Linked DNA regions of Methanothermobacter thermautotrophicus str. Delta H. The protein of the gene in region 1 binds, or shares a complex with, the protein of each later gene. Links are inferred from orthologs where the notes say so. Each region holds a gene or a part of one and is shown in the gene's direction. Other genes may lie near its edges.

The links.
Region 2: the proteins of mtrA (region 1) and MTH_RS03525 are in contact, whole or in part, in a crystal structure (PDB 6ZW0), measured with the Methanocaldococcus jannaschii proteins. The link is inferred for Methanothermobacter thermautotrophicus str. Delta H from one-to-one orthologs.

The regions. Positions count from the first base shown.
Region 1 is NC_000916.1:1,057,017-1,074,145, reverse strand. What follows is about bases 4,771-7,723. They hold mtrA (tetrahydromethanopterin S-methyltransferase subunit A), read left to right. Parts: upstream 4,771-5,865; coding sequence 5,866-6,582; downstream 6,583-7,723. Other genes in these bases: mtrH (tetrahydromethanopterin S-methyltransferase subunit H), read left to right, coding at 7,077-7,723; mtrG (tetrahydromethanopterin S-methyltransferase subunit MtrG), read left to right, coding at 6,801-7,061; mtrF (tetrahydromethanopterin S-methyltransferase subunit F), read left to right, coding at 6,595-6,801; MTH_RS05515 (tetrahydromethanopterin S-methyltransferase subunit B), read left to right, coding at 5,551-5,853; mtrC (tetrahydromethanopterin S-methyltransferase subunit MtrC), read left to right, coding at 4,771-5,538. Outside these bases: mcrD (methyl-coenzyme M reductase operon protein D), read left to right, coding at 1-42; mcrC (methyl-coenzyme M reductase I operon protein C), read left to right, coding at 43-639; mcrG (coenzyme-B sulfoethylthiotransferase subunit gamma), read left to right, coding at 641-1,390; mcrA (coenzyme-B sulfoethylthiotransferase subunit alpha), read left to right, coding at 1,410-3,062; mtrE (tetrahydromethanopterin S-methyltransferase subunit E), read left to right, coding at 3,146-4,033; mtrD (tetrahydromethanopterin S-methyltransferase subunit D), read left to right, coding at 4,034-4,735; more of mtrC, read left to right, coding at 4,735-4,770; more of mtrH, read left to right, coding at 7,724-8,009; MTH_RS05490 (calcium/sodium antiporter), read left to right, coding at 8,190-9,146; MTH_RS05485 (universal stress protein), read left to right, coding at 9,152-9,583; MTH_RS05480 (methanogenesis marker 14 protein), read left to right, coding at 9,720-11,204; MTH_RS05475 (TIGR00454 family protein), read left to right, coding at 11,206-11,838; MTH_RS05470 (PRC-barrel domain-containing protein), read left to right, coding at 11,792-12,058; MTH_RS05465 (SufB/SufD family protein), read right to left, coding at 12,172-13,404; Fe-S cluster assembly ATPase SufC, read right to left, coding at 13,386-14,141; MTH_RS05455 (FeGP cofactor biosynthesis protein HcgF family protein), read right to left, coding at 14,214-14,687; and 4 more genes. UniProt on the Methanocaldococcus jannaschii protein: Part of a complex that catalyzes the formation of methyl-coenzyme M and tetrahydromethanopterin from coenzyme M and methyl-tetrahydromethanopterin. This is an energy-conserving, sodium-ion translocating step.
Region 2 is NC_000916.1:678,219-692,174, reverse strand. Bases 10,183-12,965 are described here. They hold MTH_RS03525 (DUF2121 family protein), read left to right. Parts: upstream 10,183-11,000; coding sequence 11,001-11,930; downstream 11,931-12,965. Other genes in these bases: MTH_RS03520 (MBL fold metallo-hydrolase), read left to right, coding at 11,993-12,718; MTH_RS09885 (thioredoxin domain-containing protein), read right to left, coding at 10,183-10,708. Also shown: MTH_RS03575 (DHH family phosphoesterase), read right to left, coding at 1-1,055; MTH_RS03570 (prenyltransferase/squalene oxidase repeat-containing protein), read left to right, coding at 1,158-1,928; MTH_RS03565 (MFS transporter), read left to right, coding at 1,975-3,126; MTH_RS03560 (cation:proton antiporter), read left to right, coding at 3,346-4,545; MTH_RS03555 (hypothetical protein), read right to left, coding at 4,571-5,059; MTH_RS03550 (VOC family protein), read right to left, coding at 5,135-5,485; MTH_RS03545 (desulfoferrodoxin), read right to left, coding at 5,524-5,898; rbr (rubrerythrin), read right to left, coding at 5,909-6,493; MTH_RS03535 (heavy metal translocating P-type ATPase), read right to left, coding at 6,648-8,675; MTH_RS09890 (thioredoxin domain-containing protein), read right to left, coding at 8,676-9,764; more of MTH_RS09885, read right to left, coding at 9,671-10,182; MTH_RS09535 (threonine/serine ThrE exporter family protein), read right to left, coding at 13,203-13,956.

The DNA.
Region 1 (17,129 bases):
AGTGAAAGGGCCACCATAATAAAAAGGAAAAAGGAGCATTAGATGATCGGAAAGTGCACTCACGTTGTTGACTGCAGAGAAACAATGGGAATGGGTGAAGGGGGAGGAATAGCCCAGAGGGGCACCTTCGCCCAGTGTGGAAGTGAAGTCCTTGCAGTGGCAATGTCACCTGGCAGACGCCACATCACAAAGCCTGTCTGCGAGATAACATTCGCCCTCAGGGAAGCCAACATAATGACCAGCACCATAGTCCTGAATGCAGGTGCAGGAGTACCGCAGGACGCTCCAAGCGCTGGAGCAGGAAGTCTCTTCGGTCTGACACCGGCTGAAGTCGAGCAGATGAAGAGGCACAAACTCCTGGTCGTACACCTTGGAGGAGTCAAAAATCACATTACCTACAAGGCGCGCCTCATACTCAGGAACGTCGACAGACCATGCATAATCATCTGCGAATACCCCGTGGACTTCGAGGACTTTGCAAAGATAGGTGTAAGGACAAGGGCTGTCATGCCAGATGAACCAAAAACAAAGGGCACCATCGTTGACATTGTGAGTGGAGTCATAAGAGGAGAAACCTGTCCCCAGGAAAAACTTGATGAGATTATAAGAAAGGTTAAGTTAGCATTAGGAGGTGCATGATATGGCACAATACTATCCCGGAACAAGTAAGGTTGCTCAGAACAGAAGGAATTTCTGTAACCCTGAATACGAACTCGAAAAGCTGAGAGAAATCTCAGATGAAGATGTAGTAAAGATTCTGGGTCACAGGGCCCCAGGGGAAGAATATCCAAGTGTTCACCCACCACTGGAAGAGATGGATGAACCAGAGGACGCAATAAGAGAAATGGTTGAACCAATAGACGGTGCAAAGGCCGGTGACAGGGTCCGATACATACAGTTCACAGACTCAATGTACTTTGCTCCAGCACAGCCATACGTACGATCAAGGGCATACCTCTGCAGGTACAGGGGTGCAGACGCAGGTACACTCTCAGGACGTCAGATCATCGAGACCAGGGAGAGGGACCTTGAAAAGATATCCAAGGAACTCCTTGAAACAGAATTCTTTGACCCTGCAAGATCAGGTGTCAGAGGTAAATCTGTCCACGGACACTCACTCCGTCTCGACGAAGACGGTATGATGTTCGACATGCTGAGAAGGCAGATCTACAACAAGGACACCGGCAGAGTCGAAATGGTCAAGAACCAGATCGGTGACGAACTCGACGAACCCGTGGACCTTGGTGAACCACTGGATGAGGAAACCCTCATGAACAAAACAACCATCTACCGTGTGGATGGTGAAGCCTACCGTGATGATACAGACGCCGTGGAGATCATGCAGAGGATCCACGTTTTAAGATCACAGGGAGGGTACAACCCAGAATAATCCGGGGGAGGTGTAGATTATGGCTGACAAATTGTTCATAAATGCTTTAAAGAAAAAATTTGAAGAATCCCCTGAAGAGAAGAAAACCACATTTTACACACTTGGTGGCTGGAAACAGTCCGAGCGAAAAACCGAGTTTGTGAACGCTGGTAAAGAAGTGGCAGCAAAGAGGGGCATACCCCAGTACAACCCTGACATAGGTACTCCGCTGGGTCAGAGGGTACTCATGCCCTACCAGGTCTCAACAACAGACACCTTCGTTGAAGGTGACGACCTCCACTTCGTAAACAACGCTGCCATGCAGCAGATGTGGGACGACATAAGAAGAACCGTTATAGTTGGTTTAAACCATGCCCACGCCGTTATAGAAAAGAGGCTGGGTAAGGAGGTCACACCAGAGACCATAACCCACTACCTGGAAACAGTGAACCACGCAATGCCCGGTGCAGCTGTCGTCCAGGAACACATGGTGGAAACCCACCCAGCACTGGTGGCAGACAGCTACGTCAAGGTCTTCACAGGTAACGATGAAATCGCAGATGAAATTGACCCTGCATTCGTCATAGACATCAACAAACAGTTCCCAGAGGACCAGGCAGAAACCCTCAAGGCAGAGGTTGGAGACGGAATCTGGCAGGTCGTCAGGATCCCAACCATAGTCTCAAGGACCTGTGACGGTGCAACAACCTCACGATGGTCCGCCATGCAGATAGGTATGTCCATGATCTCAGCCTACAAACAGGCAGCAGGTGAAGCCGCAACAGGGGACTTCGCATACGCTGCAAAACACGCTGAAGTTATACACATGGGTACATACCTGCCTGTGAGACGTGCAAGGGGTGAAAACGAACCTGGTGGTGTGCCATTCGGTTACCTTGCTGACATCTGTCAGAGCTCAAGGGTCAACTACGAGGACCCTGTCAGGGTGTCACTTGACGTTGTGGCAACCGGTGCAATGCTCTACGACCAGATCTGGCTTGGCTCATACATGTCAGGTGGTGTAGGATTCACCCAGTACGCAACAGCAGCCTACACAGACAACATCCTCGACGACTTCACCTACTTCGGTAAGGAGTACGTGGAGGACAAATATGGACTCTGTGAGGCACCAAACACCATGGACACAGTCCTGGACGTTGCGAGTGAGGTCACATTCTACGGACTTGAACAGTACGAGGAATACCCTGCACTCCTCGAAGACCAGTTTGGTGGATCCCAGAGGGCCGCAGTCGTTGCAGCTGCAGCTGGATGTTCCACAGCCTTCGCAACAGCAAATGCCCAGACAGGTCTCAGCGGATGGTACCTCTCAATGTACCTGCACAAGGAGCAGCACTCCAGGCTCGGATTCTACGGTTACGACCTCCAGGACCAGTGTGGTGCATCCAACGTCTTCTCAATAAGGGGCGACGAGGGACTGCCACTGGAGCTTCGTGGACCTAACTATCCAAACTACGCCATGAACGTGGGTCACCAGGGTGAATACGCCGGTATATCACAGGCACCACACGCTGCCCGTGGAGACGCCTTCGTGTTCAACCCACTGGTGAAAATAGCATTTGCAGACGACAACCTCGTCTTCGACTTCACCAACGTACGTGGCGAGTTCGCCAAAGGTGCTCTGCGAGAGTTCGAACCAGCCGGTGAAAGAGCACTCATAACACCTGCAAAATAGATTAACGAAGGTGCATTGCACAAACTTTTTAAGTGTAATGCACCTAATTTTTTTTATTCAAAAAAATAAAAGGAGGAAGAAATATGGACCCTATGATAACAGGTTTAGGTGTTGTAGCTCTCATGGGTGCAGCTGCAACCATAGCAGGAGCCGCAGAGGACTTAGAGTCTGACGTAGGATCCCAGAGTAACCCCAACTCACAGGTTCAGCTGGCACCACAGATGGGACACCTGCACCGTATAATCAACAAGGCCGTTTCAGGGGAACCCGTTGCCTACGGGACCTGGTGCGGAATTGCTGGTTCAGTTGCATATGTGCTGATGCAGTCAATGCAGCTGCCTGTGATAATGGCAATTGCAGTTGGCGCTGTAATCGCCGCAATGGTACACACAACCTACGCTGTAACATCCCACATGGGACGAATTGTTAGCCAGTCCCAGTTCAACCAGCCACTCTTCATGGACATGCTGGTTCAGCACTTAGGCCCAATTGCAGGGCATGGATTTATTGTGACATTCTGTATTGTAGGATTATCATACCTCATGACACTACCAATCCCTGGCTTTGCACACCCATTCCCGCTGCCACTTCTGGCAGTGCTCTGGGGTATAACAATAGGTGCAATCGGTTCATCAACAGGGGACGTCCACTACGGTGCTGAAAGGGAGTACCAGCAGTACCCCTTCGGTGGAGGTATCCCGGTTGCGATTCACGGTGACATAACAACAAAGGCAGAGCTGGGTGCAAGGAACTCAATGGACGTTGTTCACTTCTGTGCAAAGTACGGCGGACCCTTAACAGGATTCGCATTCGGTGCAATCGTATTCCTCAGCTTCTGGAACACAATAGTCTTCGGTATAACCGGCGGAATAATATCCGGCCTCATAATAGTCTTGTTACTGATAATCCTCAACAACAGACTTGAAGTCTTTGCAAGAAACAGATATGGACCATACAAGGAGGATGAATAGATGGATCCATTACTACTGATAGGAGCTATAACCGCTGGAGGAGTACTCATAGGTGGAGGTGTTCACTTCGTACCTGTGGGTGGTGCGCCAGCAGCTATGGCAACAGCCACAGGAGTGGGTACCGGTACAGCAATGCTTGCTGCAGGTGCAGGTTTAACAGGACTCATAACAGCTGCAGCCATGACCGGACAGTCCCCACTCATGATAATGGCTGCTGGAGCCGTTGGTTCAATGCTCATGATAGGTATCACCATGCTTGTGGGTAACCTCATCTATGTATATGGTGTGGGTACAGTTCCTGTATCTGCAAAGGTGGCTGTGGACCCCCTAACAGGCATGGAACAGGAAAAATACGTCACACCAGGTACCGAGGGTCATGGTCTACCAACCGTCTGTTTTGTCAGCGGTATAATCGGGGGAGCCCTCGGTGGAATAGGTGGTGGGCTCATATACTGGGCACTCAACGAAGCCCTTAAGACCCTTTCATATGGTGCAATTGGCGCTGCAGGTGTTGCAGCAATCTTCGCCGTCGGTATATTCTTCATAAACGCGGTTATTGCATCATATAACATTGGAGGTACCATAGAAGGTTTCCACGATCCTAAATTCAAGAGGATCGGAAGGGGAATAGTGGCATGTCTCATAGCCTCCATTGTTGCAGGCGCCCTTTCAACATTACTCGTATATGGAGGTGTCTTCTAATGTCAGTAGCAGCAGGAGGACCGGCCGGTGCAGCCATACCTGAAAGCAGGCTCATGGCACTCGGAATAATCGGTGGACTGGGAGGCATATACGCATCAACGGTTAACCCGGTCATAGGCCCCGTTTTCGCATCCCTGGGAGCTGTCTGCGCAATCATATGGGGTGCAGACGCCATAAGAAGGGTTGCAAGTTACGGTCTGGGTACCGGTGTCCCATCAATAGGTTACATGTCAGTTTCAATAGGTATAGTCGGTGTTGTCGCCGGACTCGCATCAGTGTTCACGCTACCTGCACTGGCAGCACCAGTCGTCGGACTCATACTCGCCATGATACTGGGTGTCGTCGTGGCCGTACTCGGTAAGAAGATAGTTAAGATGAAAATCCCGATCCTTGAGAAATGCACAGCTGAGATTTCAGGGGCAGCAGCTCTCTCAGTGCTTGGATTTTCAGCGGCCATTGCAGGCAGCTACACCATGCAGGCGGTTCTAACATCAGTCATAGCAACAGGATTCATAGGTCTGCTCTTCATACTCAACACAATGGCAATCCAGCACCCATTCAACGCCTGTCTGGGACCAAACGAGAACCAGACAAGGACACTCAAGCTGGCAGCATCAACAGGATTCATATCAATGGCCATTGCTGGCCTCCTTGGAATAGGACTGAACCCTGGCTGGTGGCTGGTTTCACTGGTGGGTGCACTCTGCTGGGTCGTGGCCTTCAAGTCATTCGTGAGCGCATCCTTCGAGGAAGCCGCATCCGTGAAATGGTCAGGTCTCTGGCCTAAGGAGGAAGAGCAGTAGGAGGCTTTAAAAATGGAAATGTTACCACTTGTTAAGATCGCTCCGGAATACAACCTGACCCTTGATCCTTCCACCGGTATGATAGGGGCTGCTCTCGGAAGGGAAGTTATAATATTATCCATGGATGAGATAAACGAACAGATAGCAGAATTAGAGGCTACAGCAGATGATCTGATTAACTCACTGGACCCAACAACCACCCCACTGGATTCCTATCCTGGAAGGGAGGGAGTGTACCTCACAGCAGGTAAACTCACCAACATGGTTTACGGGTTCATTCTTGGTCTGATCATCCTGTTTGCCCTGCTCTTATAGGAGGTGTTATGAGTGGTTGAAAAGAAATCACCTGCTGAAGGATGGCCTGTGGTCAACGGGGACTACATCGTGGGTGACCCCGAAAGTCCTGTGGCTGCCACCACCCTTGCCTCACACATAGAAGACGTACCAGTGGAGGCCGGCGCTGCCATCGCAGGGCCATGCAAGACAGAGAACCTCGGTATCGAAAAGATGATCGCCAACCTCATATCAAACCCCAACATCAGGTTCCTTATACTCTGCGGTTCAGAGGTCCAGGGACACATCACAGGACAGAGTATTGAGGCCCTCCACCAGAACGGTGTGGACCCTGATAAGAGGAACATCATCGGTGCAACAGGTGCCATTCCCTACATAGAGAACATACCAGATGAGGGTATTGAGAGGTTCCAGAAACAGCTGGAAATCGTCAACCTCATAGACGTTGAGGACGCCGACGCCATCAAAGCCAAGGTCAAGGAGTGCATTGAAAAGGACCCAGGCGCATTTGAAGAAGAGGCAATGGTCATAAAGGTTGAAGAAGGCGGAGAAGAAGAGGAAGGCGAAGAAGTCAAGCCTGTGGCACCAGAAACAGCACTCATCGAGGCCAGGATGAGGAACATCCAGACACAGGTTAAAATGATAGGTTCCACCAACAGAATGTTCGCAGGTATGTACTCAGGTAAGGTTCAGGGTATAATGATAGGCCTTGCATTCACCCTGACACTGGGCATACTGCTACTGGTCTAGGGAGGCTTCCAGATGATTATACTATCCAACAAACCGAATATACGTGGCATTAAGCGTGTTGTAGAGGACATAAAATACCGGAACCAGCTCATCGGTAGAGATGGCAGGTTATTCGCAGGTCTGATAGCCACAAGGATTTCAGGTATAGCCATCGGATTCCTCCTGGCTGTCCTCCTTGTCGGTGTACCTGCAATGATGAGCATATTAGGGGTGATCTGATGTCAGAGGAAGATAAAACCACAATACCCCGCGTACTTGTCTCTGCTGATGAATTCAACAAGGCAAATGAGAGGCTCGATGATATCGAGGAAAAGGTGGAATTCACCGTAGGTGAATATTCACAGAGAATAGGACAGCAGATCGGTAGAGATATAGGTATTTTATATGGTATTGTGATAGGTCTGATTATCCTTGCAGTAACAAACATACTGTTTGCAGGACTGTTAAAAGGACTTTTAAAATCCCTATTCGGACTATAACTTGGAGGTTTACATATGTTTAGGTTTGATAAGGAACAGATCGTACTGGATATAGCTGGAACCAAAATTGGTGGTCAGCCAGGAGAGTACCCAACTGTTTTAGCAGGAACAATATTCTATGGTGGACACAGCATCATCGAGGATGAGAAGGCAGGTGTCTTTGACAAGGACAAGGCAGAAGCCCTCATAAAGACCCAGGAAGAGATGTCTGATGTCACAGGTAACCCGCACATCGTCCAGACCTTCGGTCAGACACCAGAAGCAATTGTCAAGTATCTTGAATTTGTGGGTGATGTGACAGACGCACCATTCTTCATAGACTCAACATCCGGTGAGGCAAGGATTGCAGGTGCCAACTACGCCAGTGAAGTTGGACTTGAGGACAGGGCAATCTACAACTCAGTCAACATGGCCGCTGATGAGGCAGAACTTGAGGCTCTCAAGGAAACAAAACTCTCAGCTTCAATTGTCCTCGGATTCAACCCAATGGACCCCACAGTTGATGGTAAGATTGGAATCTGGGAAGACGGTGCAGGCACAATAGACAAGGGTCTTCTTGAAATGGCTGCTGAGTGTGGTATCGACAAGTACCTCATGGACGTGGCTGTAACACCACTCGGTCAGGGTGCCGGTGTGGCTGTGAGGACATCCTTTGCAGTCAAGAGCAAATGGGGTTACCCTGTTGGTAGTGGTATACACAACGTGCCATCAGCCTGGGACTGGCTACGTGAATACAAGAAGGACCACAAGGAGGCCTGGCCTGTCTGTGACGTTGGATCCAACCTGATCCAGCAGATGGCCGGTGGTGACTTCGTCCTCTACGGTCCAATAGAAAACGCCAAAATGGCCTTCCCTGCCTGTGCAATGGCTGACATATTCATAAGTGAAGCAGCCAAGGACATAGGCACAGAGCCAGTGGAAGATCACCCATTCTTCAAACTGCTCTAGGAGCAGTTAAACCATTTAATTTTTTTTCAACATCTTTAATACTAAAATGTTCATTTTTATTATAACAATCTTTAAATACAAGAAAACGGCAACATATTTCCGACACAAACTTTTAAGTGCCAGTATTCAATTATTATACTGGTCTTGAGGGTATTGAAGAAATTCTTCAGTGGTGATAACTTGCTTGAAAGGGTATTGATTCTCATAGTGGGCCTTGTGGCCTCCTTGATACTGGTTATAAAATCTGCGGATCTATTCGTTGATAACCTGGTTGACCTTGGATCCTCCCTGGGGATATCTGAGGTCATACTCGGTGTTACTGCATCTGCCATCGGGACATCCCTCCCTGAATTCGGTTCAGCCCTCATAGCATCCCTGTCCGGGAGTACAGATATAGGGGTGGGATGTGTTATAGGCTCAAACATATGGAACATTGCAGGGATCCTGGGGATATCCTCTGTGGTGGCTGGGATCATAGAGACCAACGCCGACGGTCTTAAGAGGGATTTCAGCGCAACCCTTGTAACGGGTCTGATTCTTCTATTTTTCATGTTCTTCGGAAATATAGGTAAAATTGCAGCACTTGTAATGGTCCTAACCTATGCTGTTTATCTCTGGCGCCTCATAAAGGCCCAGAAGACCTATTCAGATGAAAATTCAGGTAAAAATGAAAGAGAACCCCTTGACCTAAAAAAGCTTGCCCTCACAGTCGTGGGATTTGCAGGTCTTGTTATAGGCTGCCGGATACTTGTGTACACCGGAGTTGAACTGGCAGACATCGCAGGAATACCTGCCATGATAATGGGACTCTTCACACTGGCCATAGGCACCAGTATACCGGAACTCGTGGTCACACTGTCATCTGCGGTGAAGGGACTCCATGAACTCTCAATAGGCACAGTCCTTGGAAGCAACACCTTCAACATACTTGTGGGCATAGGTGTACCGGCCCTCATAGCACCTGTACCCGTCGAGAGACTGTCCCTCACCTTTGATGCACCGGTGATGATACTTGTCACTGTGCTCCTTGTCCTCCTTATAAGGCAAGGGGACATGAAACTTAAGAGGACTGGCGGCATAGTTTTACTTGCAGTGTACATATCATATGTTATTATGAGACTTTTTGTACTGGCGTGATTGAAATGTACAGGAAAATTCTGGTTCCAACAATGGGAGAATACATGGATGAACTCATAGAGCACACCCTCGACCTCCTCCATGGGAGGGAAGCAGAGGTCATATGTCTATACGTGGTTGACACGGCGGTACCATTCCTCACACCCAAGAAAGTCAAGGAGATGATGGTTAAGGAGCTGACCCAGAGGGGTAATGAGATACTGAGGGACATGGAAAAGGGACTAACAGGCCCAGAAAACCCCAATGTCAGTTTCAGGGCCGTTATGCGTGAGGGTGACCCTGCAGATGAGATAGTTAAAGTTGCAGAGGAGGAGGATGTCGACGTCATAGTGATGGGTACAGGTAAGAGCCTGGTTGACAAACACCTCCTTGGAAGTGTATCAGAGAAGGTGGTACACTACGCACCCTGCACAATTCACCTGGTGAGGACAGTCTAACAACAAACCCTCACCCACCAGACTTTCTCGGGTGAAGATCCCCTTTAAACCTTTTATTCTTTTTCATCTGACCCTATTCATAAGATTTATATTAACTCCCCAGATACAATATTACATTAAATCAGGGGGTAATCATTTGTCATTTTTGAGCAGATTATTCGGTCCCAAGCCCATTATAGCAAAAAGCAGATTCATAACAATAGAGGATACTAAAACAGCACCCTTTACCAAGAAGACGGTGGGGTCAGGTTACTCAATGCGCCCGGATGTATACTACATTGTTGCCTCAGTGGAGCTCGGCAACACAACAACAAAGTGCATTCTCACAGCCACCAACCTCAACACCAGCAGGACCTACCTCCTTGACAAGACCGTCAAGATGACCCGTGACATAAGACCCCCACGGGAGAGAGAGGAGGTCTTTGGCAAGACAGTCTGGGGTGTTGAGCTCACAAAGGAGGCTGTCTCTGAACTCGTAAGAGACACGATACTTGAATCCCTCAGAAGGGCGAAGGTTGACATTGAAAGGGACCTCGACTTTGTTGTAAGATCCACCGGTGTAACAGCAGGTTTCGGGTCACCCGAGGAGGTGGGTAAACTCATAATAGCCCTGGCAGACGGCTGCCTTGCAGCAGGTATACCCCCCAGGAAGATGGCGCCCGCCCTCTCAAAGGAAAACATCCCCGAACGCCTCAGAGAATTCTGCTACCTCGACCGTGTAATATTCGACGGTGCAGTGGCAAGCGTTATACCTCCGACGGGCAGGGAGGTTGTTGCAAACGAGATGGAGGGAGAACTTGTAACAGCAGGCATCAAGGTCGGTTCAAAGTGGACAAATGTGGACTACAGGAACCCCTGCGTCTCCCTGGACTTTGGAACAACCCTGGCAGGCCGAATAGTCAATGCGGATGAACCCTACGCAAGGACCGTCGGGAACTTCTGCGGACTTGCAGGCGCAATACCGGACGCCATAATCAGGGGTACCGAGATGGTGGACTGCAGGGGCGGAGCAGCACTTGACCTCTACAAGAAATCCATCCTCAAGGGGGCCAACTGGAAGAAGGCCAGGAGGCATGCCGAGAGGATACATGATGAAATAATCGACATCCGGAAGGTCCCTGCAAACAGAAAAAGATTCGGAACGGTCCCCGTGGATACAGAGGCCGCCTACAGCGCAGGCACCACACTCATAGGATGTGACGCAGGTAAAAATGGTGATAAGCTCCCTGAACTAACAGAAATCGGCCACAGCATATACCAGGAGGATGGTATACACACCCTCTTTGCAACACTGGACCATGTCAGCGCACTCATAGCAAAGAGGCTCATAGATGAGGCCTTCGAGGAGGGTGTCATTGAGGAGGGTTCGGTCCTCGGTGTCACAGGCAGGGCCGGAATCACAGGCACAAAGCCCAGTCTAATACTTGAATATGTGAAGGACCGCTTCAGGGACTGTATATTTGTCTCAGATGCCCTGGCCATGGGTGCAGCGGTCATGGCAAGGTGCATGAACTCCATGGGGACACCCCACAAGCCCCTGGGAGGAAGGCAGAACGGCCCGTGCATCCTCGGAATGAGGAGAAAGTTGCAGTCAAGAAAGGAAGATAAATGGATTGAATAGGATGATGGCACTTGTAATGGCCGGTGGAAGGGGCACAAGGCTAGCTATCGACTGTGAAAAGCCCCTCCTTGAGGTAGCAGGACGACCCATGATAGACCATGTCCTCGAGGCCCTGGAGTCTGCCACCGGTGTTGATGGGATAATCGTGGTAACAAGCCCACACACCCCCATGACAGAGGATCATGTTAGGGGAAGACACCCCATATTCAGAGCATCGGGCGGAGGTTATGTGGAGGATCTCAGGGAGGTTCTCTCACACCTTGAGGAATCATACCATGAGCCCCTCCTTGTCATCAACTCTGACCTCCCACTTGTGAGGCCATCAACCATTGACTGGATAATATCCAGCTACCATTCATGCCCGGAACCTGCCATGTGTGTCGCAGTACCAGATGACCTGTGCAGAAGGCATGGACTTGATTTTTCAGGGTCCCTGGATGGATTAGTACCCTGCGGGGTAAATATATTAATGAGTAAAAACAGAGTACAAGAACAGAGGATCCTTGAGGCTTCCATGCTGGAGCTCGCGGTTAACATAAATAGCTGCAGGGATTTGAAGGTTCTGGAGAAGATTTTAGGTGAGATTGATGGAAGAGAAGAAGCTCATAAAAGGGGAAGAGAAGTACTGGAGTGAGATAAAGGGATACCAGGTCGCCACCAACAATGCACGCATCCTGGGGGAGCTTGAAGAACTCATAATCAACGATAAAACAGGTAAGATAACCGACGTGGTTATCAAGGTGGACAGCGGTAGAAACGTGACAGTCAAGGGGGCCAAGAAGAAGGGCGACTACCTCCTGGTACCATTCGGGAAGGTTGAAAAGGTCGGTGAATTCATAATAATCGCAGAATAACTATTTTTTCCTCTAATTATCCTTTCCGGGTTATATCCTCAGAGTAGAGGCTTGTACTTTCTTTCAGTTAAAGAAGTTCCAGGATTACCCAAAAATAAAAAAATTCGCTGGATTTACATGCCCTTGAGGCTCATATCCAGCATTCTCTTGGTTTCAGCCGCAAGTTCGGGTGGAAGGCCGGTTATATCCATACTCAGGAAGCCCCTCACAATCATGGATGCTGCCTCCTCCTCGGTAAGACCCCTTGAGGTGAGGTACATGACCTCCTCCTCGGCTATCTTACCGACAGCGGCCTCATGGGACATCTCGAGTTCAGTGGCGCTACCCTCAAGTTCAGGGACAGCGTATATCATTGAGTCATCTGAGAGCACAAGACCGTGGCATTCAAGGTGACCCTTAACCTCAGGGACCCGCCCCGCAAGGTGACCCCTTGAATATATCTGTGATGAGTCCTTGGAGACAGCACGTGAGACCATCTCGGCACTGGATCCCCTGCCCTCAAGTATGACCCTTGAGCCCATGTCAAGCACAGAGTCCTTCTGACCACCAAGGATGGACTGGAAGACGACCCTTGAGTTCTCACCGGTACAGTAGGCTGTTGGATAGGACTGGATGCTCTTCACGGGGCTTGTCAGTATGTAGTTGTTTATGTAGGTGGCGTCATCACCAACCATTATACCGGTCCTGGGGCGCACCTCAACCTGCTCTGCCCAGTTGTGGACCATGGTGAAGGTTATCCTGGCACCCTTCTTGAGGTAGAACTCGGATACACCCACATGGAGGGCTGAGCTCACATCCTCTCCTGTTGCACAGCCTGTGATTATGTGAAGTTCAGAGTTCTCCTCAGCTATTACGATGTTATGGGCTGTCTGCATAACCCTCTCATCACCTATGAACATACAGGCCTGTAGGGGGAACACCTCACGTGCACCCGGCTTTGACCTTATGAAGTAACCACCCATTTCACCCTCAGCCTCCCTGAGGGCTGTGGTGGCGGTGTACTTGTCGGTGTCAACGGCAACTGCCTTCCACATGTAATCCTTCAGCCAGCTGTACTTATCGAGGGCGACATTCATTCCCATGATTTCTATTGACTCGGAGGCGCAGGTTGTGCAGATGCCTGACTGATCAACCTGTATGAAGGTACCTGCCCTTTCCCTCTCCTCAGGGTCAACACCGACCCTCAGGAGTGTCTCCTGGACCTCCTTGGGGACCTCCTTGGCCCTCGTCACCTCCTCGTGTTCACCGGCTTCCTCCTTTATGAATTTTTCAAGGTCGATGTCCTCACCGTAGAGGGCCTTCTTTTCCCTGGCCTTCTCAGCCTTCTTCAGTGTATCCCGCAGCATTCAACACACCCCTTGAATCCATCCTTCCTTATATCCTCAATTATCTCCTGTGGATTCCCTGAACATGCTATCCTGCCATCCATGAGCACATGGGCGGTATCGGCGCTTACAAAGTTCAGTATGTATCCCAGGTGGGTTATTAGGAGCCCTGCCTTCTTCCTCAGACCAGGTTTCTTGTCCTTGTCAAGGAGCACGTTGATCTCCTCCGCCAGGAGCTCCACATTCTCAATGTCAACACCGGAATCCGGTTCATCGAACATTATGAAGTCAGGTTTCTGGGCCAGTAACTGGAGGATCTCGGATCTCTTAACCTCACCACCTGAGAATCCAAGGTTCACATCCCTCTCAAGGAAGCTCTCATCGAACTTCATCTTGGCTGCAAGTCCCCGCAGCTCGGGTGTCAGTTCGTCCTCTGTTTCCAGACCAGATTCAACCTTGAGGAGGTCCATGAGCTTCACACCCCTTATTGCTGGGGGGTTCTGGAAGCTGACACCTATACCCATCCTCACACGCTCTGTTGTGCTCAGATCGGTTATATCCTCACCCTTGAAGATTATCTGACCATTTGTAACCCTGTACTTTGGAAAACCCAGAATCGTCATGAAGAGGGTGCTCTTACCTGAACCGTTGGGTCCGAGAAGGACATGTGTCTCTCCCCTATCGATGTAGAGGTCTATGTCCTTGAGGACCTGTTTTCCGCTAACCTCAACCGCAAGGTCGGTTATTTCAAGAAGCAGTTAAACCACCACCTATTTCTTCCTTTTAATAAATTATTCGTAGGATACAATAAATAGATTCCTATGCCAATCCTATTCTAGGAAGGATTCAAGGAGTTCAAGTGCGCACCGTATACCGGATCTCTGTCTCATGAGGATCTCTTCAGCCCCTGAGAACCTGAGGTCCGCTTCAACATCGGAGTTTATGACCTCCTCCCTGTTTTCTGAGACAACTGCAATGCCGCCCCTTCCGATACCTGCGGTCGTACCTATACCCAGATCTGCTGAGGTGAGCTCCCTCACGGATCTTGCCATCATGAGGGCCACCCTCTCATCCTCCTCTTCAGTGTAGACCTTGATGTCATTCAGGGTGGCTGAGGGTTCAGGGGGTTCAAATTTGAGGATGCTCCTTATACCTGAGAGGGTTGGTATGAAGAGACCTGCCACCAGCACCACATCTGAGTCCACACTCCAGCTGTAGCCTCCAGGGTAGCCCATGGAGTAGGCGTGTATCTCCCTTGCAACGAATCCATGGGTGAAGCACTCAGCAGTCGCAACCCTTATCATCCGAGTTTCCTCCTGAGGAGTTTGAGTATCTCTGCAGTCATAACCTCCGATACACGGTCAAGGACGTACGGGGTTACTGGCTCCCAGTCCCTTATCAGTTTCCCGGTCCCTACAAGCAGGTGGTCAGTGACGCCCTCATCAAGGAGGTACTCCACTATGGGGTTCCCGGGATCAGCCTCCTCTATACTGATGGCATTCACCTCCTCCTCACCTATCCCGAAAACTCCCATGGTGCTGATGGTGGCGGAACCCCTTTTCTGGGCGTACTTTATTATCTCTGCAGTCACAGGCAGGGTATCACCACCTGCAATCTCAACACAGACAACATCTCCCCTGAGGAGGTGGAGGTTGTCCCGGTCTATGTACTCGGGGATGCCCCTCACCGTCCTTGAGAAGCCAGGGGTTGCAAGTGATTCAATGAACTTCACCTTGTACTCCCCGGGCGTGGCACCCATGAGGCGGAATATGAGGTCATCGGCAGATACACGCTGACCATCAATCACATTTATCCTCTCGGGGCCTCCCCTGTGTATCTGCATGAGGTTGAGGGCTGTTCGAAGCCCCAGCCTGCCGGCACCAACGAGGGTTACCTCACCACGGGGGGCCTTTTTCCCTTCAAGTTCAGAGATCTCCAATAATATCACCGCCATTTTCTGCTCTTTCCCTTAAGTTCATGCGTTCCATGTACCTAAATGTAGGCGGCCCTGTACTCACTCCAGGGGGTGCCAGTATCCAGGAGTTCCGCCATGACCCCGAAATCCTCAATGACCTCACGGAGTCTGTGGAGACCGGGCATCTCGGTCGCATGGTGACCTGCATCTATGAGTGTCAGGTCCATGTTCCTCCCGAGGATGGCGGGTCCATGGGTGAGGTCACCTGAAAGGTACGCCGATACACCCTCACTCCAGGCCCTCATTATGAGTGATTTATCTGAGAGTCCAAAGCCAGAAACCACAGCGACCCTGTCCACGTATTCACGGGGATTAACAACCCGCAGGGTCTCAGGATTAAGAACCCCTGTTCTTTCGAGGAGCTCTTCAAGGGATAGATCAGCCCTACATATGCGGTCGACACCTGTATCAGGGTCAAGGAATGATTCAACATCCAGTCCCAGGGCATCTGCCAGGGCGTCACAGGCACCTCCATCGGCAACGTCCCAGTTGGAGTGGACTGTGAGGTAGGGGATGGGGGGTTCAACCTCAGGGGGGTGGTGGAGGACCAGGAGGTCGTAGCCATCCACAGCGACATCCTCAAGGTAATCCATGAGGACGAGGACAGCTTCAACCTCGATTTCAGGGCCATGGTATCCTATCCGGTCACCCGGGAGGGCAAGTTCAGGGGGGGCAACCCTATCCATCAATTCGATAAGGGAGTCTATTCTAATTGTTATCACCGTCCTCTTCTGTAACCTCCGACCTTATCATTCCTAGGTTCCCCTCAAGTATCTCATCGCAGCTGATATCCCCCAGGGACGATACAGTAAGGGCAGGTGATTCAAGGGCCCTGAGGAAGCCCTGAGGGTCCCTCTCTCTGAAGAGGATCCTCTCAAAGAACCTAAGGGTTGCGGTTGCATACAGTACTCCTCTACATTCAAGGGCATCGGCCATTGACCTTCGAAGAACCTCGACTGTGAGGGTCATTGTGCCCGAGGTCTTGGCACCGAGTCCAAGGGTGCGGAGGGACGCCTTCAGATCTGCTTCAACCGCCTCAAGCCGTTCAGCGGTACTGTTGTAGCCCATTATTGTTTCATCACTGCCATCAGAGGTCGGGTCCTCAACGATGAAGGCCCCTGCAGTGAAACCTGAGAGCTCCTCAGGGGTTACACCACCAATGCCGGTTGTATCAACTATGAGGTCCCAGTCACCATTCAGTCCATGAATACCCTCCCGGAAGTCCACATCTCCCCTAAGGAGGAAACGTGTCTGGGGGTTTATATCTGCAACTGTAACCCTGCAGTCAAGGGCACCTGAGATCGCGGCGCCTGTGAAGTATGAGCCTATAATCAGGGCATTTTCAGGTTCAAATCTGGCATCATCGAGCCACCCAGTGACTGCAGAGGATTTGAGATGGGATATCCGTCTTACTATGTCACCAACTGTGAGGGATGAGAAGAAGGTCTTCACGGTTTCTGTTATGCCTGTTTCAGGGGGTTTCATTTTTGATCAGCTGTTTCCTGTTATATGGTTCATACTGTTTATGGACCTGTTTTTCTCTGCTGTTCTTTGATGGGGCCTTTATCTTTTAAACCCTATCCTCTCAAGTGCATGGGTCATCTCTGACCTCACAGCCTCTCTCACTTCCATGCTGTGTATTACATGTGGGGGGGACATGGCTGCAGATAGCAGGCGTCCCCTGGAGTCCATTATAACGAGGAGGGACCCTGAACCAGGGACGCCGAGCCTCCCCCTGGCAATTACAAGGTCCGCACCTGAGATGTCCAGC
Region 2 (13,956 bases), 390 kb from region 1 along the record:
GCATGGTGCCTCACAAGGATGGATCTTCCATCATAGACGGCCCTCCTTATTGCCTTGGCCGCCTCCACAAGTTTTGGTCTTAATTTTTCCAGGGTTTCGCTTTCAATTAAGAGGTCCTTTCTTTCTGGTTCAGCCCTCCTGTCTATGGCCTCATCGATGAGCCGCCTGGCTTCCGCAGCTTCATTACCTATGAGGCGTTCAATTGACTCGGATTCGATCTGAATCTTTCCTGTGTGCTGGTTAACCTCTCCTATAACCTCAACTATGTGGCCGATCTGTATGTGGGGGTAGACCCTTATACCTGGCTCATCGAAGGCCGCAGCCCATGTGGTCCCGGTTTCATCGGATACCGTGAATATGGTTGGACCGGATGTCTGCTGGATCTGAATGACCTCCCCCACTATCCGCACGGTTTTACCAAGGCTCTTTGTATCTATGTCTGCTATCCTCGTCCTTGGCAGGTCCTTCTTTAACTTGATAACCTCGTAGGGCCCCTTTATACTGGCCGGGATCATGTCCACCTCGCCCTTGTAGGGTTTCACCTGGGATACCCTGACGAATAGTTCATCCCCCACCTTGTAGTCTGGGAACAATCCCCTCATGAGTCCCCAGACGTGGCTGTTGAGGCTCACAAAGACCCCATATTTTTCAACCCTGGTTATCTTCCCACGGTATATGCTTCCAACCTCGAGGTCGTCCATTGTGCATGCAGGGTGGAGGATGTAGACCTTCTCCTTCTTCTGACATTCCGGGCAGTACTCATCCCTACCCTTCATCATCCTTCCACATGATGGGCAGATGTTAACCTCACCCTTACCGCCACAGGTGGGGCAGGTTTCCCTCACCTCCACCTCACCCTTACCCCTGCATACCTCACAGGGGACCTCATGGGAGTCCTCGAGGTCGAACCTCTGCCTTGCACTGTTTGAAACACCCTTGAAATGATCCTTTATATCCTCTGTTGATCTGAAACCTGTTCCATGGCATGCGCTGCATATCTTGTAACTCTTAACACGGTAACCTTTACCCTTACATTCATTACATGACTGAATCATGGTATTCCTCATAGAAACGATTTATTTAAATGATAAATGTTAGGTTTATTATATTAAACTGGAATCCATATATATTTGTGTGCCCTGAGAGGGAGGTTATGAATGTTTGATCCCCCAGCACTGAAAAATTCGGTCATAAGTTTTCTCAATAAAAGGAGACATTCCAGCGGCGGTTACACACTCTATGAGGGACTGCCAGATTCAAAGAACACCTACTATGCCATCAGGTCCTTCGAGGTCCTTGACCATGAGCCGCCCCGGCTTGAGGAGACCCTGGACTGGCTCGAGGATGTCCACAGGGGAGGGACCTTCGCTGCCCAGGGACTCTTCTACAGGTGCAGTATCCTCAGGGATTATGGCAGGAACTTTGAAATACCTGAGAAATTCACTGAGATGCTGAGGACATCATACAGGAAATCAAGCCTTGAGATAACCTTCTACATGGACTCCGTCCTCAGGATGCATGGGGAATACCTTGATGAAATACCGGAATGGGTCCTCTCAATTCAGAATGAGGATGGGGGATTCGGTGCCTATGGTTCAGATATAATCAACACCCGCTTTGCCCTTGAGATACTCAACGGCCATGGCATGAAGATTCCGGGCGATGAGGTCCTTCAGTTCACAGACTCCTGCTTCTCGGATGGTGCCTGGAACTTCACACCCATATCATATCCACCATACATTGAAACCGTCCATTCGGGGTTCCGCATCAATGAGATCCTGAGGGGTAAGGTGAGTGATGTCACACGGTTTATAATGAAAATAAGGAATCCCGATGGTGGTTTCAGGAGGTCCGTCTATATGGGGATATCTGAACCGGAGTACACCTACAGGGCAATTTACATGCTGGCCAGTATTCATGGATGGTGAAACACTGCTCGCATGCTGAGGAAATCTTGTTGAAGGGAGTACCATCATGAGGAAATCAACGGTATTCATTGTAATCCTCGGAATCGTGAGCCTCTTCGCTGATATGACCTATGAGGGTGGTAGGGGGATAACGGGTCCATTTCTGGCTTTTCTGGGTGCAAGCGCATTCATGGTTGGATTTGCAGCCGGTTTCGGGGAGCTATCTGGATACCTTGTGAGGTTTCTCTCGGGCTACATCTCTGATAGAACCGGGAGGTACTGGCTCATAACCTTTGCCGGGTACCTTATCAACCTCCTTGCAGTTCCCCTCCTTGCATTTGCAGGTAACTGGCAGGTTGCGGTTTTGCTGATCATACTTGAGAGGCTCGGTAAGGGCCTCAGGACACCACCAAGGGATGCAATGCTATCCTACGCCTCCTATGATATGGGTCATGGAGCCGGATTCGGGTTGCATGAGGCCCTGGATCAGATAGGTGCAGTTGCAGGTCCCTTAATGGTCTTCATTGTTCTTGCATCCGGCGGAGGCTACCGGGAGGGCTTCCTGGTTCTCCTGGCACCCGCCACTATAGCCATTGCAGTACTTGTCACCGGTTACCTCATGTTCCCGAGGCCCTCTGAACTTGAAGCATCAGGAGAAATTGATTACAGAGATTTCAGGGGGGCTTACTGGCTTTACCTTGCCTCGGTATGCTTCGTTGCCCTGGGGTATGCTGATTTCCCACTGATCGGATATCACCTTGGAGTCAGGAGTGTTCTGGATCCCTCAAACATCCCCATTATATATGCACTCGCAATGCTCACCGATGCCCTCTCAGCCCTGGTATCTGGCAGATACTTCGACAGGTACGGTTTCAGGGTGATGGCCCTCGCGGTTCTCGTTTCAATGTTCTATGCACCCCTCTCATTCCTTGGAGGTTCATGGGCTGCAGTTATGGGTGCTGTACTCTGGGGTGTGGGCATGGGGGCCCAGGAGTCTGTTATGAGGGCGGCTGTTTCTGCATTCTCATCTCCGGAGAGGAGGGGCTCTGCCTACGGTACATTTAACACCATCTTCGGCGTGGCATGGTTTTCAGGAAGCCTCATCATGAGTTACCTCTATGGACTCTCTGTACCGGGACTTGTGGCATTCTCGATCATCACACAGTCCGCAGCTCTGGTCATTCTTCTTGGACTTGAAGGATTCAGGTCTGCTGGTTAAATGCCTTCTCCTGGAACATGAATTCCCTGGTCCCGGAGATTTTCCACTTTTTTATACTAACTGAAAGGTCATGTTCAGCATTCATAAAGTATATAATGGATAAATATGGAGATAAATTACATCCTGCAGGTGATGGAGTCCACCTTTAACCGCTTTTTCTGGCTGATGACTCCTGCATAATAATGTGGGAGAAACTTTCCTCAAACTGGAGGTATAAATTTGGAGTACGTTGCATTTAGCGTAGCTGTTATCATACTACTTGGTCTTCTATTCAACAGGGTTTTCACCAGGGCAAGGCTCCCGGGAATCCTGGGGATGCTGATACTGGGTATCCTTATAGGCCCCCATGGATTGAACCTCATATCAAAGAGCATAATGGATATATCCCCCGACCTCAGGGTTATAGCCCTCATAATAATCCTTCTGAGGGCAGGGTTTGGTATAAACCTCGAGAGCCTCAGGAAGGTGGGAATGACTGCAGTCAAGATGAGCTTCATCCCGGACGTCTTTGAGGGCCTTGCGGTGATGGTGGCCTCACACTACATACTTGGACTTCCCATCATTGAGGCGGGTATACTGGGCTTTGTTATAGCCGCAGTCTCACCGGCAGTCATAGTTCCCCAGATGCTCTCATTCATTGAGAGGAGGATGGGAACAGCCAAGGGCATACCCACGATTATACTGACGGGGGCATCAGTTGATGATGTTGTTTCAATAACGCTGTTCTCTGTATTCCTCGGCATATATCAGGGACAGCAGGTTAATCTCCTTGTCGAGGCCATTGGAGTTCCACTATCAATCCTGACGGGGATAACTGGAGGCCTTGCACTTGGTCTTGCCCTGGTATATCTCTTCAGGAGGTTTGAGATAAGGAACACCGAGAAAACCCTCATAATCCTAGGTGCAGCCATCCTCCTCAAGAACATGGGGGACCTTATTAGCACCTATCTCCCGATAGCCGCCCTTGTGGGTGTCATGGTGGTGGGACTTGTCATCCTGGAGAGGATGCCCGAGACTGGACTCAAATTATCTGAGAAGTTCAACAAGGTCTGGATATTCGCGGAGATACTACTCTTCGTCCTTGTAGGTGCACAGGTGGATGTGAGGCTCATATTCCATGTCGGCCTTCTGGGACTTGCAGTGATCACCGCTGGACTGATGGTGAGGAGTATCGGTGTCCTGCTCTCCCTCAAGGGAACGGATCTTAACCTTAAGGAGAAGGTGTTCTGCATATCGGCGTACATACCAAAGGCCACAGTCCAGGCAGCTATAGGAGCAATACCCCTTGCTGCTGGAGTGGCTGCCGGTGAAACAATACTCGCAATGGCTGTACTTGCCATCCTCTTCACAGCACCCCTCGGATCCCTGGCTGTGAAATGGACAGGTGAGAGGTTCCTGGAGGTTGAAAGGGGGAATTAAAAATGACTTGGATGAGTCTGATCGTTTAGCTGAATTTTTCCGGATTTTTTTTCACAATTTCCATCCTTTCACTTTCAAGCTCCTTTGCGGTCCTCATGTAGCTGTTTGCCATTTCAATGTTGGAGTTACCGTTTCCTGTTTCATTGATACTGAACATCTGGATGGCATTTTTAAGTTCAATGGTTGCGTTTATCTTGGCCTCAAGTTCAGATACAAGGAGTTCGAGGTAATTAACAATTACCGGGTCTGCACCGTTCCTGGCATAGCCCAGGGCCTCCGATGCAAGGTCCCTGGCGGACCTGTACTCTGAAGCTGCGAGTTCACACTTTGATAGTGCCTCATCGAGTTTGAAGCTGTTGGCTGCAATGGCGGATTCATTGAAATAGGAGTCACCCTTCTTTATATGGTCGTTTATCTCGGGCACCAGCTGGTTTATGCTGCCGTTTCCCGAGTTTATACACCCACTCACAGCCACAACGAGAATTAAAAGGCTGATAAAATGGATACGCTTCATGTTGGATTTCTTTATATTCTGGAAAATAAAAGTTTTGGGGTTCAGGATGTTTCAGAGTGACGATTTATTTATTGATTAACGGTGCTCAATCAGGGCTATACGGACTCCATTCGGGTCCTCAATGAATGCCAGGAGCCCCACCGTTATTGGTGTCGGTTCCATAAGGACCCTTGCTCCACGCGATCTCAGATCATTCAGGGTGGCTTCGAGGTCATCGACCTCCATTCCTATTGAAAAGAATCCGGGTTTATCGGTGGGGTTTTTGATCAGCTCCACCATGGCTTCTCCTTCACCCCTCAGGATTGTTATCTCTCCGCTGGCTCCAAGATCGTAATGGCTGTCTACAGTGAACCCCATCACATCCCTGTAGAATTTAACAGACTCCTCCATCTCATCAACTATTATGGTGGCATACTTAATCTTCACATCGGGACCTCCTGGCTAAAAAAAGGTAATCCTGTGTCTCAGTACCAGAGACCATGTATATTGCAGTAGATCCTCACCATGAAGTCTGAAGCCATCTCAACAGGGAACTCTGCCTCTGGATTGTCTCCAGGGTTCAGGTCCTTCCTGTAGACCATGTCTCCGGCAATAACCTCTATCCACTGGATGTGGTGGTTCTCCTCCATGGGGTGTGGAACCTCACCCACCTTAACCCTGATGCCAGTACCGGTTTCTTCGACCACCGGGACATGCTTCTCTGGTCCAACATCGGTTCTTCTTGCAACCAGTAGTTCCATGGGCTGATTACAGCATACAAGCTGTCCAGCTCCGGGGTTAAGGACTTCAACGATATTTCCGCAGACGTTGCATCTGAATATCTGGTTGGTTTCTGTCATTGGTGACCCTTCAGTAGTCCTCACATTTCACCTGGAAGTATCTGGACGGATGGTCACATGATGGACACTTCTCAGGTGGTTCTGTTCCCTCATGGACGTAGCCGCATTTTCTGCAGACCCAGGTCACGGGTTCATCCTTCCTGTAAACCTTACCTGTCTCAACCAGCTTGAGGAGCTTTCTGTAGCGTTCCTCGTGGTGTTTCTCTGCCTCGGCTATTGCTCTGAGCCTCTTTGCAATTTCAGGGTATCCCTCCTCCTCTGCCACATCAGCAAATTCAGGGTACATCTCGCTGTTCTCATAGTGCTCACCCTCAATGGCTGCTATGAGGTTCTCATCTGTGGTTCCAAGTGTGAGGGGAGCCTCCGCATCTACCACGATTGAGCTGAGGTCCTCACCGACCTCCTTTTTGAGGTCATTTATCAGGCGGAAGAGCCACTTGGCATGCTCCCTCTCATTATCCGCCGTGGTCAGGAATATCTCGGATATCTGCTCAAATCCTTCCTTCTTGGCGATTTTGGCATAGAAGGTGTACCTGTTCCTTGCCTGGCTCTCACCAATAAAGGCCTTTGTAAGGTTTTCAAGGGTTCTTTTCATTTTCTTCACCCATCCTTTTTACATAGGATACTATGTAGAACATCATATTAAATCCTTTCATTTTATGTCTGGCAGCTGCTGAGGCATGGATTTTGATGGTACGTGGTTGAGGGAATGAAATGTCTAAGCCCATTTTTGTTGCTTAGACATGGATTTAACGGCCGCTCTGCCCACTGAAGCTGAAGGTCCTTGCGTTCAGGGCGACTATGACGGTGCTCAGTGACATCAGGATGGCTCCCATGGCGGGACTGAGGATGATACCCTGCCCGTAGAGGACTCCTGCCGCCAGAGGGAGGGCTATGACATTGTATCCTGTGGCCCAGATGAGGTTCTCCTTCATCTTGCTGTAGGTGGCTGCTGCAAGATCCATCAGGTCCACAACGTCAAGGGGGTTGCTCCTCACAAGGACAACATCGGCACTCTCGATTGCAACATCCGTTCCGGCCCCTATTGCAACACCAATGTCTGCCTGTACAAGGGCCGGGGCATCGTTGACACCATCACCGACCATTACAACCCTCAGCCCCTCCTCCTGAAGCTTCCTTATTTCATCATACTTCTCAATGGGTATGAGCTCAGCCATGTAATCGTCTATACCAACCTCTGAGGCCACCCACCCAGCCACTGCACTGCTGTCACCTGTTAACATGAGGCACCTGACACCCCTTGATCTGAGGATCCCCACAGCCTCCCGGGCCTCGGGCCTTATCATGTCTGCAAGGGCGATGCAGCCCCTTAGTTCATCATCCACAATCACAAATACGGTGGTCTTGGCCTGACCTATCAGTTCATCAACCCGGGGGTCACTGATGCTGAAACCAAGCTCCTCTGTGTAGCCGTAACTGAGCACCTTCACCACTGAGCCGTTAACATGCCCCATCACACCCCTGCCCTCAAGTGAGTTGAAGTTCTCCACCGGAAGGACCTCAGCAACGGCTTCAACTATCCCCCTTGCTATGGGGTGGCTTGATCCTGATTCAACGGCCGCGGCGTAGGATAATATTTCTCCCTCATCCATTTCAGGGTCAAAGGATATAACATCGGTTATTCCAAGCTCACCCATGGTGAGTGTCCCTGTCTTGTCAAATACAACCACATCAGGGTCCCGGGCATTCTCAAAGGATTCACGGTTCCTTATGAGTATACCCCTCCCTGCGGAGATGGCTGTTGAGACGGCTATAACGAGGGGTATTGCAAGTCCCAGTGCATGGGGGCAAGCGGTGACCATGAGGGTGACGGCCCTTTCAAGGGAGAAGAATACGTCCATCCCCAGCCAGGACCAGGCGATGAAGGTTAGAAGCCCACCGAGGAGGGCGATGGAGGTTAACCAGAAGGCGGCTTTGTCCGCAAGGACCTGTGTCCTTGTCCTGCCCTCCTGGGCTCTGCCCACGAGTTCAATGATCTGGGAGATGAAGGACTCCTCACCCACACGTTCAACCTCCACCGTGAGGGACCCCCCAGTGTTTATGGAGCCCCCGATGACACCATCCCCCGGCACCTTCTTTATGGGCCTTGATTCCCCTGTCAGCAGTGATTCATTGACATGGGACTCCCCCCTGATGACGGTCCCATCTGAGGGTACCCTCTCACCGGACCTCACAACCACAATGTCACCTGGTTTGAGGGTGCTCACATCAACGTCCTCAACCTTGCCGTCAACCACCAGGTGGGCCCTCCTGGGCAGCAGTCCTGCAAGCCTCTCAACAGCCCCTGATGCACTCATTATGGATCTCATCTCGATCCAGTGACCCAGGAGCATAACATCTATCAGTGTGACGAGTTCAACAAAGAATACCATTCCCTCGAGGCCCAGAATCACCCCGAGGCTGTAGGTGTATGCCACTGTTATTGCAACTGCAATGAGTGTCATCATACCGGGGGTGCGTGATGATAGCTCACGCAGGGACCCCCTGAGGAAGGGGTATCCCCCATACAGGAATATTGCTGATGATAGAATGAGCACCAGAAATTCGCTGCCCTCAAAACTGAACAGGACGTTGCCAGTTGGAAGCTCCCCTAAAAGGATCACGGGTATGGTCATGAGGAGGCATATGATGAACCTCCTCCTGTAGTCCTCCTCGTGGTGCCCGTGGCTGTCCATCATCTTACCCTTCTTCTCATGGTGCCCGTGGCTCTCCATAATTTCACCGGGACCTTTCTCATGGTCTTTCTGTCTGCCCATCTATTTCACCCCCAGGTACTCGATGACCCTTTCAGGGTCCTCTGCTGGCGGGTGGCATTTGCTGCCATCACAGAGGTAGTAGGTGCACCCATCACCCAGGGCCACCTTCTCATTGAGGTGTGCCGGGGCAAAGGACCAGTCACCTGATCCCCCCATAACTGTGAGGGTGAAATCCGGGATCAGGGTTTTCCTGAGAACTGCAGGTATTTCTGGTTCTCCACTGCAGACAACCACCAGGGACCTCCCACCATAAACTGCCCACTCTGCAGAGGACAGGAGGAAGGTGTGAGCCCCTGGAGACGATTCAACCCTCCTGGAGAAGGCTTTCAGTATCCCCCTGGCCTCATCTATCAGTCCTTCATCCTCGAGGAGACCACCGAGCCTCAGAAGGTTCTGCATCTGAACAGAGTTACCTGATGGAATCGCCCCATCCATTGATTCCTTTGGCCTCACAATAACATCCGGATCATCTGTGAGATAAAAACCACCATCAGAGTCCCTGAAGTTATCCCTGAGGATCTCTGTGAGTTCAAGGGCCTTTCTGATGTACCCCTCCCGGAGGGTCGCATCATACATTTCAAGGAGACCCCATATCAGGAATGCGTAGTCATCCAGTTTCCCGTTTATGGCTGCCTCGCCATCCCTGTACCTGTGAAGTAGCCTTCCATCGGACATTAACCTGCCCTCAATGAATTCAAGGCACCCTTCAGCTGCCCTGAGGGATTCATCATGGTCAAGAACCCTGCTGCAGCGTGCAAGGGCACCGATCATCAGGCCATTCCAGTCTGTGAGCACCTTATCATCCACAGAAGGGGCCTCACGTTCAAGTCTTCTTTCAAGAAGGACCCTCCTTGCCTCCTCTATCCTCTCATTAAGTTCATCGAGGGTCAGATTGAACTCCTCTGCCACCCTCTCAGGGGAATCCACATGGAGTATGTTCGCACCCCTCACCTCGCCCCTGAAGTTACCATCCTCAAGAACATTGAAGTAGCGCATTACAAGGTCTGCATCATCACCGAGGGCCTCCTGTATCTCTGATGCCCTCCAGAGGTAGTAACCACCCTCAACACCACCGCTTTCAGCATCCACGGCCGAGTAGAATCCACCCTCCGGGACTTGAGGTCCCTGAGGACATACTCTGAAATCTCAAGGGCGGTCCTCTGGTGGAGCTCATCACCCGTCACCTGGAAGGCCTCAAGGTAGGCTGTCATTGCGAGGGCCTGGTCATAGAGCATCTTCTCAAAGTGGGGTATCGTCCATGTTGGTTCAACAGCGTATCTGTGGAAACCGTAACCCAGCTGGTCATATATTCCACCGTACCTCATCCTCTCCAGGGTGAGTCTGACCATCTCAAGGGCCTCCCCCTCACCCCTCCGGAGGTGGTAGGTGAGGAGGAAGTGGATGTTGTGGGGAGTTGGGAATTTCTGCTGAGACCCGAAACCACCATTTTTCCTGTCAAAATTCCTCCTGAGGTACTCGTAGGCCATATCCACGGTTTCAGGTTTAATCTGGTATGAAGCGGGCTTTTCCTTCAGGGCCTCCACGACCTTCCTCGCGGTCTCAGCTATCCCGTCGGCGTCCTTCTTCCAGAGCATCACAACCCTCTCAAGGATCGTCTTAAGGCCCGGGACTCCACCCCTATCCTCTGGAGGGAAGTAGGTCCCTGCAAAGAAGGGTTCACCCTCGGGTGTCATGATGATCGTCAGGGGCCATCCCCCGGCACCTGTCATCATCTGGCAGACCCTCATGTATATGGCATCAATATCCGGGCGCTCCTCCCGGTCCACCTTAACAGAAACAAAGTCTCGATTGAGTATATCTGCGATTTCAGGGTTCTCAAAGGACTCCCTTGCCATCACATGGCACCAGTGACAGGTGGAGTATCCTATCGATAAAAATATGGGTTTCCTCTCTGCCAGGGCCTTTCTGAAGGCATCATCACCCCATGGATACCAGTTCACAGGGTTGTGTGCATGCTGCAGTAAATAGGGACTCTTCTCCTTTATGAGAGAATTGGTGTACTCATCTTTCATTGGTTCCCCCTCACCATTATTTATGTTGATGGCGCTTTATTAATTGAGGGGTTGACTGTACCTTATTATCTTCAGTCACCTTCTGCTTCCTCTGTGCGGTACTTCATCTGGATTCGGTAGTAAGAAGACAGCAACTACCGAGCTGCTTAATCTCTTCACTTCATTCATCTGATGATGCATGCCAGTTTTTCATTAAGGGGTCCATGCTAATAGGGGAGGCGATCATAAAATTCGAATCCTTTAATTAACTGTCCCATCAAATTCATGTGTATAGATGATCGGGTGATCCACAATGAGTCTCATCATAACCTACATAAGTAGCAAGGGATGCGTCATAGCTGGAGATAAACGGAGAATAGCCTATTTTGGTGATAAATCAAGTAGAGAGGTACTTGAGGAGGAGCTGTACACAGGCAAGATAAAAAGTGATGAGGAACTCCAGAGGAGGGCGTCGGAGCTTGGCGTAAATATAAAGGTCACAGATGACACATGCAAGGTCAGAAGCCTTGGCGACGTTGTTGTGGGTGAAATAAGCCAGAAAACACCCTTTGAGACAAGAAGAAGAAGGATATACGCAACAACAGGGGCCTATCAGATAATTGAACTCACAGGTTCAAGGATAACCAGCATGGAAAAGGGTGATACTGCAATAATAGTCTTCGGAAATAAGATAGCCAAGGAGATTACAAACAGGTTCCTTAAAAAGAGGTGGAAGACAAAGACAAGCCTTAAGGATGTTGCTGACCTCTTCAGGGAACTCATGGACCATGTATCCTCACAGACACCATCTGTTGGTAGTGAATATGATCTGTTCATAAAGAGCCCCTCACTGGATAAGAAGAGCGCCCACAGGCTTCTGAGTGATACAATCGTGAGGGACGTCCGCCTCCTACAGAAATGGAGGGCCAAACTCAAACAGGAGATGCTAGACCGACGGGAGGAGATAAAACTGGCCTCAAGGATCCTCACAGAGGGTGAGGTCGGCAGGGTTATGAGGCAGGATGGGAGCCACGTGGAGGTTAAACTTGCCGGTGACGTTGAGGCCTATGACACTCGCTGGAAGAAGGTTGCAGGTCCAGGGGACATGGTACTCATGAGGATATCAGATGGCGGCACCCTTTCACCCGGCGAGAAAATAGCTGTAAGGGATGAGAACCTCTGCGTGGAGGGGAGAGATATAAAGGTCGACTGTGACGTCATAATCTGTCGCAGGGAGGAATAAATTTTTATTGGCGACGGATAAAGATAGGATGGGTGATTGAATGAGGTTAACGTTTCTAGGGAGTGGTGGCGGACGATTTCGCCACCATAACACAGAAAAGGATGACCGGCGGGCTGAGGATTGATGGAATCGCCGGCATGAACATCCACATCGACCCGGGTCCAGGGGCGCTTGTGAGGTCCTATCAGTTTGACTCTGACCCCAGGAAGCTGGATGCTGTGATGGTATCCCACTCACACACTGACCACTACACCGATGCAGAGGTACTCATAGAGGCAATGACCAGGGGCATGACGCGCCAGAGGGGCACCATCCTGGGAAGTTTAAGTGTAATGGAGGGTTACAGGGACTGGGGGCCATGCATATCAGAGTACCATATGAGAAGATCACGATGCATAACACTATCAGCCGGTGAGACAGTGGATATAGGGGATCTTGAGGTTACAGGTACAGGCACCGTCCATGGGGACCCGACAGGTGTGGGGTTCAGGTTAAGGACTGATGATCTTTCAGTGTCCTATACCTCGGATACAGAGTACTTCGATGGACTTGCCGATTACCACCGGGGGGCGGATGTCCTCATATCAAGCGTCATAAGACCAGGGGATGAGCATATAAGGGGCCACATGTGTACGGATGATTTCATAAAACTTGTGGAGGATGTGAAACCTGGTATTGCAGTGATGACCCACCTTGGAATGAAGATGATACTCAACGACCCTGAGATGGAGGCATTCAGGTCCAGGAGGCAACGGGTATCAGGACACTGGCAGCGAGGGATGGCATGAAACTTGACCTGGATGGGGGCAGCCCGGCCATTTCCTGAAGGCTCTCTTCATCCACACATGCTTCCTTCAAAAAACCTCCAGGTTTTGAATTATACAAAAAACTCATACATATTACGGCTCTGCAAAGTATTTACCTGAGGGAAGAGTGGAAACCCAGGGACAGAAATTTAAAAAGGACTCCTCAATAAACAGACCCGATAAAAAAGCCATGAAACGTTAACGATGACGATTACCTGGTCAGAGATGAACATCTTCCAAAATTCCCATTTAACATAGGTTTCGATCATGATAGGGTTTCAGAACACATATAAACCTTGGAACAGGGACCAGATGGGAGTTTTCGAACATCAAGGCAGGGTTCAGGATCATACATGCGGACCATTAATTATTTAAGGATCCAGTTTCAATAAGTCATAAAAAATTACTTCAGGCCTCGGTAGCTTAGGTGGGAGAGCGCGGGATTCGTAATCCCGAGGTCGCGGGTTCAATCCCCGCCCGGGGCTCTTATTTTATCACTGAATGGTTCCGTGAGCAGTGCGCCAACAAGCAGTCCAAGGGCTATTGCAACCACAGTCATTGCGAAGAGTGTTATCTCAGCCACGGATGTCAGATAGTTCCTCCCCAGAAGATTTGCGAGTCCTATGAAACCCAGGGACCCCGGAGCAAGGAACCAGAAGGCCGGGTAGAGGGTGACGAAGTGCGGAGTCTTACCTGCAAGCTCAATGCCCCTGGCAACCAGTGTCATTGACAGGGCCCCCAGAAATGCCCCGAGGAGTCCTCCTCCAGCTACATTTCCCAGCTGCTGTCCCATGAGTGCACTGTAGAGCACAAGAAGTATCCATGGAAAATCACTCCGGTAGACAGAGAGGAAGAGATATATACCAACGGCAAATATGAATGCCCCCAGATACGGGCTGTAGCTCATGGCTGATATTTTTATGGCTGCAAATTCCTCCTGCGGAAACCTGTTAAGCTGCATACCCATCAGGACACCAAACAGGAGGAGGAGAAGAACCATGCACCCGTATATCACCCTGCTTGACCCTGAAACCAGTTCACCACTTGCAAGTTCATAGATGCCGGTGGTTAGGGTTACACCGGGGATAAAGTATATCAGCGGAGGTACAAGGAGTGTGAGGTTCCCGCTCACGGCACCGGTATTGATCAGGAAGAAGGCAACACCAGAAACCGTGAAGGATGCCAGTACAGGCATGATGAGGGAGAGCCTCCTGTTACCG